DNA from 3 places in the Methylobacterium sp. NPDC097929 genome. Region 3 is predicted to be linked to each of the others. Evidence: predicted binding sites of a transcription regulator. Region 3 holds the regulator's gene; each other region holds the start of a gene.
The links. Region 3 encodes PhoB, which activates phosphate uptake and scavenging genes when phosphate is short. Its sites were predicted from a motif close to TGTCATNNANCTGTCAT; they were not measured.
Positions count from the first base shown of each region.

Region 1: the regulator PhoB is predicted to act here: its motif matches at 1,506-1,522, upstream of ACPCJR_RS23895 (ExeM/NucH family extracellular endonuclease).
Region 2: the regulator PhoB is predicted to act here: its motif matches at 957-973, upstream of ACPCJR_RS11105 (UDP-2,3-diacylglucosamine diphosphatase).

Region 1 covers NZ_JBMVEP010000017.1:1,789-4,055, reverse strand. The annotation lists gene ACPCJR_RS23895 (ExeM/NucH family extracellular endonuclease) at 1-1,332, opposite strand, end outside; partial or broken gene ACPCJR_RS23890 (carbohydrate porin) at 2,214-2,267, shown strand, end outside.
Region 2 covers NZ_JBMVEP010000003.1:203,690-205,956, reverse strand. The annotation lists gene ACPCJR_RS11110 (glycosyltransferase family 4 protein) at 1-24, opposite strand, end outside; gene ACPCJR_RS11105 (UDP-2,3-diacylglucosamine diphosphatase) at 86-898, opposite strand; gene ACPCJR_RS11100 (hypothetical protein) at 1,035-1,238, shown strand; gene ACPCJR_RS11095 (aminotransferase class V-fold PLP-dependent enzyme) at 1,544-2,267, shown strand, end outside.
Region 3 covers NZ_JBMVEP010000002.1:218,221-220,487, forward strand. The annotation lists gene ACPCJR_RS09065 (GcrA family cell cycle regulator) at 1-416, shown strand, start outside; gene phoB (phosphate regulon transcriptional regulator PhoB) at 775-1,479, opposite strand; gene phoU (phosphate signaling complex protein PhoU) at 1,571-2,267, opposite strand, start outside.

The DNA.
Region 1 (2,267 bases), on a different contig from region 3:
GAGACCGTTGGAGACCGCTACCGAGTTCACCGAGCCGTACTGGTCGAGACCGGCAAGCCGGATCTCGCCGGACTTCGTCATCGCCCCATCGGCGCCGATGGCGACGATCTCGATCCGGTTCTCGTTGGTGTTCTGGATGTAGAGGCTGCCGGTGGTCCGATCGTAGGCCACTACTTCAGCATTGGCCGTGGCGCTGGTCGCCGGGTCGTTGGTGGTGGCGTAGCTGCCCAGGCGTACGAGCTGAAGGGCGCCGGTGGGTGACGGGGGAGTCGTCGCGGTCGCCCCCTGGAAGCCCTGGAGCGAGGCCGCCGGATCGAACACCGCGACGCCGTTGATCACGGTGGCGGCATCGTCGTTGACGATGGTTCCGACCGCCGCGCCATCGGCGACGGTGGCGCCGACGACGTTGGTCACCCGCAGCGCGAAGGTCTCGCCGGCCTCGAAAAGCCGGTCTCCGATCACCGGCACGGTGATCGTGGTGGACGTGGCACCGGCCGCGATGGTCTGTCCTGTCAGGGCCGTGGCGACGTAGTCGGAGCCGGCTTGGGCGCTGCCATCGGCGGTGGCGAGGTCGAAGGTCACGCCGCCGGCCGGGGCGGGGGCGCTAAGGGACACCGTGAAGGTCAGGTCGGTCGTGCCCGTCTGGCCCTCGATCACTTGCGCATCGGCGATCGACAGGGCCGGCTGGGTGAGGGCCGCGCTCTGGCTCGAGACCGCGATGTCGTCGATACCGATCCACTCATCGTTGCCGGCTGCGTTGGCCGTAAGGATGCGGACCTGGAGACCTGGGGCGCCGTCGGCATCCGCCGGAAGGGTGACACTGACGGGCGTCACCTGCGTGGCGCTGCCCGAGGTGGTGGCGTCGGTCACGAAGGCGGCCGGCAGGTTTTTCCAGGTGCCGCCATCGGTCCGGTACTGCACGGCGAGGGGCTGCACAGCGTCGTCGGCCGAGCCGTCGATGTCGCGGGCGTTGAAGGCGACCGTCACATCCCGGCGCCCGGTGGCATCGAGGTAGATCACGAGGCTTGGCGCATCCGCCGTGCCTGAGCCCTGGAGAGCGATGGTCGGGTCGGCGAGCTCGAACTCGGCGACGCCGCCCGTGCTCAGAGTGTTGGGATTGGTCTGGTTGGCGATGACGTCCGCATCGTTCGGCAAAGCCGAGTCCGCAGTCACAGTCTGGGGATCGACGCCCGTAGCATTGGTGAGGTCCTGGCCCAGATACCCGACGATGGCGGGCACCCGGCTCCAATCGTCGTTCGTCGTGATCGCACCGGTATCCGTCCAGTCCTGGAGCAGGGAACCGTTCGCGAGGACGTGCGGCGTCGTGGTCATGCGGTCACTCTGCGGAGGGGGAGACGCCGTCGATCGGCAACCTATTCGCGAGCCCGCAAGACTGCTCGAAGGAGTAGAGAGGCTTGCTCAGCGATGCATCCGAAGCACCGAAAGGGGGCACCACTCAACTTCAACAGAACAGCTACGGCTCACACCGCGGATAGATCGGCTACATGACAAACAGATGAATAGGTTATTAAACTATTTCTGAAACTTCGCTGTTGTCGCGGCTAAATATCAGCAAGCGACACGCGAAGAATGCTTGGACTCGATTTAATCCTTGTTCGCAAAAATTGTTTCCGATGCCACGTCTCGCAGGGGCCGAACAGCCTCGCTGTCGCGTGCATCAGACTGGCAGGGTTAAGAGGGCAACCGGATGCTAAGTCCGGAACAAACGATTCGGACGCCCGCTGTCTTCTCCGAGCTTGTGCACGAGAGCCTCGCCTATGGAAGGTGTCGACGCTACGCAGGATTTGGTCGCGCCACTTCTACCTGCCTCGTCTATATAAAGCCGCCTATGACTGCTGTACTCGGACATTGATCGCCTTTATTATGGATATGAAAGATACGGGAAAACGATCAGATATTCGATATCGACTTGAGTCGAATGGGTGTCGCGCTTTGATGGGATGCGGCCTATCTATTTAAGGGGGATAGTGCGGCAGGGTGGTCTCATCTCCCGCAAAGGCAACACTTCCGACGAACTGCACGAGGTCCAACATTGGAGCCAGCAGCCAGTAGCCTGGATGTACGGATGCCCAAGGTGATGTCGGTGCGGTCCTGCTCACGAGCCATCGCGGTCTTCGTACGCCACATACAGTCCAACCAGGTATCATTCTCCGCAATCGCGACCGTCGCCGAACGGTAATGAGGCCGTGTTGATGTTTAGCCTCCTACTCGGATCGGAGATCGAGGTGCGTTTCTCCTGCAGCACC
Region 2 (2,267 bases), on a different contig from region 3:
ATCGGTGGCGAGCAGCAGCCTCATGGATGGTCCGTGGGATGGTCCGTGGGAAAGTCCGTGGCTTGGCGCATGCGAGGGGATTTCGTCAGGCGACGGCGCGGCGGATGTCGGGCTCGAAGCTCTCCGCGGCGCGGCGCTCGCGCAGCATGGCGGGGTAGTGCAGCACCTCCATGCGGCCGTCGTAATGCTCGACGATGCCGGTGCAGGATTCCACCCAGTCGCCGGTGTTGAGGTAGGTCAGGCCGTCGATGTCGCGGTGGGCCGCGTGGTGGATGTGGCCGCAGATCACCCCGTCCGCTCCCTGGCGCCGGGCTTCCGTGGCGAGGAAGGTCTCGAACTGGCCGATGAAGTTGACCGCGTTCTTCACCTTGAGCTTCGCCCAGGCCGAGAGCGACCAATAGGCCAGCCCGAGGCGGCGGCGCACGCGGTTGACGACGGTGTTGACGGAGAGTGCCGTGGTGTAGGCCCAGTCGCCCAGATGCGCGAGCCACTTGGAATGGCGCACCACCATGTCGAACTGATCGCCGTGGATGACGAGGTAGCGCTTGCCGTCGGCCGCGACGTGGATGCGGCTGTCGGCGACCTCGACGCCGCCGAAGGTCATGCCGATGTAGTCGCGCAGGAACTCGTCGTGGTTGCCGGGCACGTAGACGACGTGGGCGCCTTTGCGCACCTTGCGCAGCAGCTTCTGCACCACGTCGTTGTGGGCCTGCGGCCAGTACCAGCCGGAGCGGAGCTGCCAGCCGTCGACGATGTCGCCGACGAGGTAGATCGTGTCGGCATCGACGTCGCGCAGGAAGTCGAGCAGCAGGGCGGCCTGACAGCCCTTGGTGCCGAGATGGAGATCGGACAGGAAGAGCGTCCGAACGCGGATGGTCGACTCCGGATCTTGTGTCACTTGCGCCTCCGGCTCCCTGCAACCGCATCGCGACGGGGGAGAGCCAAATCGCATTCCGATCTCAGTTTGATGACGGGGGCAGGAACCATCCTGCCGGCCTCCCGGCGCCGTGCCGGCACGCGCGTTCCGGTGGGGCGTGCCCGAAAACCTGCCGCCGCAGGGCCTGCCCGCGAGCCATGCATATGAAAATCTTTTTGTTTTTCAGTTCAGTTTTTTCCGTTTTCCATTCCCTGGCGGGGCAGGCATAACGGCGGCCAAGGTCTTGTGCCGCGCGTGTCGTCTGCTGCTCGGCAGCGCCCGACGGCGGCGCGAAAAGGGCCGCGACGAATGGGAGCGCTGAACAATCAGCGGGAGCGCGCTTGAATGCGGCGCGAAGCTGACGCATCGAGGGTTCGATCCTCTGGAGGCGACCGGCGTGTCTGCACGCGCCGCGACGCGAGCGGCGCGACGGCCGCTTCGCCGCTCCGGCATGGTCAACGATCCGACATCGCAGTGGTACGGTCCCGGACGGCGGGAGGCCTTTTCGCGTCCGGCGCCGGGGCTTGAGGACGTTTCGCGGCGGGCGCCAAGCCCGCCTTCAGGATCGGGCGGGAACGCGGCCACGAAGGCCCGGACGCCCAAGGCTTTTAAGTGGAGGAAATTGTCATGGCGGCAACGAGACGTCCGGGACGCAACCACCTGTTCGTTCCCGGCCCGACCAACATCCCGGATCGGGTGATGCGCGCCATGATGGTGCAGTCCGAGGATCACCGCTCGGTCGACTTCCCGTCGCTGACCAAGCCCCTGTTCGAGGACACTAAGAAGGTGTTCGGCTCGACCGAGGGCACGATCTTCCTGTTCCCGGCCTCCGGCACGGGCATCTGGGAATCGGCGCTGACCAACACGCTCGCCCGCGGCGACAAGGTGCTGACCTCGCGCTACGGCCAGTTCAGTCACCTCTGGATCGACATGGCCCAGCGCCTCGGCCTGGACGTGATCGTCCAGGAGGAGGAGTGGGGCACCGGCGCCAAGCCCGAGAAGATCGAGGAGGCCCTGCGCGCCGACAAGGATCATCAGATCAAGGCCGTCATGGTGGTCCATAACGAGACCGCGACCGGCGTGACCTCCAACATCGGCGCCGTGCGCAAGGCGATCGACGCCGCCGGCCACCCGGCCATGCTGTTCGTCGACGGCGTGTCCTCGATCGGCTCGCTGCCGTTCTACGCCGACGCGTGGAAGGTCGACTGCGCCATCGCCGGCTCCCAGAAGGGCCTGATGCTGCCCGCCGGCCTCGGCGTGATCTGCGTCAGCCAGAAGGCGCTCAAGGCCGCCGAAGGGCAGTCCGGCCGCAACGACCGGCTCGCCCGCGTCTACTTCGACTGGGAAGACC
Region 3 (2,267 bases):
AGGTGCATCGCCTCGGCTTGGCCGGGCGCGTCAAGCCGATTGGGCCTGCCCCCGCGCAGGGCCGCCGCAAGGACGGTCCGGAAGTGGAGGCCGAGCTGGAGGCCGTGGCCGTGGTCGAGGAGCCGACCCTGCCGGAGCCGCCGGCCATCATCGCGCACCGGCCGGCCCCCAACTTCCCCCTGCCGCCGACCCCCGCCCCGGAGCCGGTGGCGCTCGCGGTGTCGCAGCGCGTCACCATCATGGACCTGCGCGATTCCATGTGCCGCTGGCCGATGGGCGATCCGACCTCGCCGGACTTCCGCTTCTGCGGCGGCCGGGCGATCACGGGCCTGCCCTACTGCACCCAGCACGCCCAGGTGGCCTACCAGCCGGCCGCCGAGCGCAAGCGCGATCGCCGGGTGGCCGGCTTCCGCTGATTTTTTTGAAAGATGTCGCACGGCGCCTCGGCTGCCGTGCGGGTCAGCCGGGCCGGCCTCCGCTTCCCTCCGCGGAGACGGTTGAGGCGGTGTGAGCGCTGATCCCGCGGCGTGAACGGCTATGGGCCGTGATGACGACGCGTTGGGCAGAGAGAAACTGCTCTGATCGCGGCGCGCCCGGCAAAGACTGATCTCGTCTCCGGTCCATCGCCTCGGCCTTCGCGCCTCTCCGTCATCGCGAGGCGGAGCCGAAGCGACCCAGAGCGCGACCTGTCCGGAAGGGACGGAGCCCTGGATTGCTTTCGCTGAGTCTCGCAAGGACGAGGGAAGACACCGGGGCGATCGACCAGACTTCGTCTCACTCCGCCCCGGCGAACATCTCGTCGAAGGAGTAGCCGGAGCCGCGCACGGTGCGGATCGGGTCGCTCTGGCGCGGGCGGTTGATCGCCTTGCGCAGGCGGCCGACATGCACGTCGACGGTGCGCTCGTCGATGTAGACGTCGTGTCCCCAGACGCCGTCGAGGAGCTGTTCCCGGGAAAAGACCCGGCCGGGGCTCTGCATCAGATATTCGAGCAGCTTGAACTCGGTCGGCCCGAGATGGATCTCGCGGCCCTGGCGACGGATGCGGTGGCTGACCCGGTCGAGCTCGATGTCGCCGGCCACGAGCAGGTCGGCGACATGGGCGGGCTTGGCCCGGCGCAGCAGGGCGCGGACCCGGGCGAGCAGCTCCGGCACGGAGAACGGCTTCACCACGTAATCGTCGGCCCCCGTCGAAAGGCCGCGCACCCGGTCCGTCTCCTCGCCGCGCGCGGTCAGCATGATGACGGGCAGCCGCTCGGTCTCGCGCCGCGCCCGGATGCGCCGGCACAGCTCGATCCCGGAGAGCCCCGGCACCATCCAGTCGAGCAAAACGAGGTCGGGCGTGGTCTCGTGCAGGCGAAGGTCCGCCTCGTCGCCGCGCACCGCCACGTCGACCACGAAGCCTTCCGCTTCGAGATTGTAGCGCAGCAGCGTCGTGAGCGATTCCTCGTCCTCGACGATCAGGATGCGCGCACTCGTCATCACCCGTCTTCCCATCCGTCACGCCCGGCCGGTCGCTCCGGACCGCGGGCGGCGTGTCTCGCGTCGCGCTTCCCGGAGGAAGCCGCAGGCCTCAGGCCGTCGGCGTCACCGTCGCGTAGTTCGAGGCGTCGTTCTTGGGCCGCTCGCCGGCCGGGTTCTCGCCGGTGACGAGGTATTCGATCGTCTCGGCGACGTTGGTGGTGTGGTCGCCGATCCGCTCGACGTTCTTGGCGCAGAACAGCAGGTGCGTACAGAAGGAGATGTTGCGCGGATCCTCCATCATGTAGGTCAGGAGTTCGCGGAACAACGAATTGTAGAGCGCATCGATCGCGCTGTCGCGCTCCCACACCTCGTGGGCGGCGGCGACATCACGGCTGGCATAGGCGTCGAGAACATCCTTGAGCTGCTCCTGCACGAGGTCGCTCATGTGCTGCACGCCGAGGACGATCTTCTGCGGCTGGGCCTGATCGCTGATCGCCACGACGCGCTTGGCGATGTTCTTGGCCAGGTCCCCGATCCGCTCCAGATCGCCGGAGACGCGAATGCCGGAGATCGTCTCGCGCAGGTCGATGGCGAGGGGCTGACGCCGGGCGATGAGCAGCACCGAGCGCTCCTCGATCTCCCGCTGGAGCACGTCGAGGCGCTTGTCGGCGACGATCACCGCCTGGGCCAGGGTCGTATCCCGGCGCACCAGCGCGTCGGTGGCATCCGTCATCATCTTCTCGGCCACCCCACCCATCTCGGCGATCGAGCGGCGCAGGTTCTCGAGGTCTTTGTCGTAGGAGGAG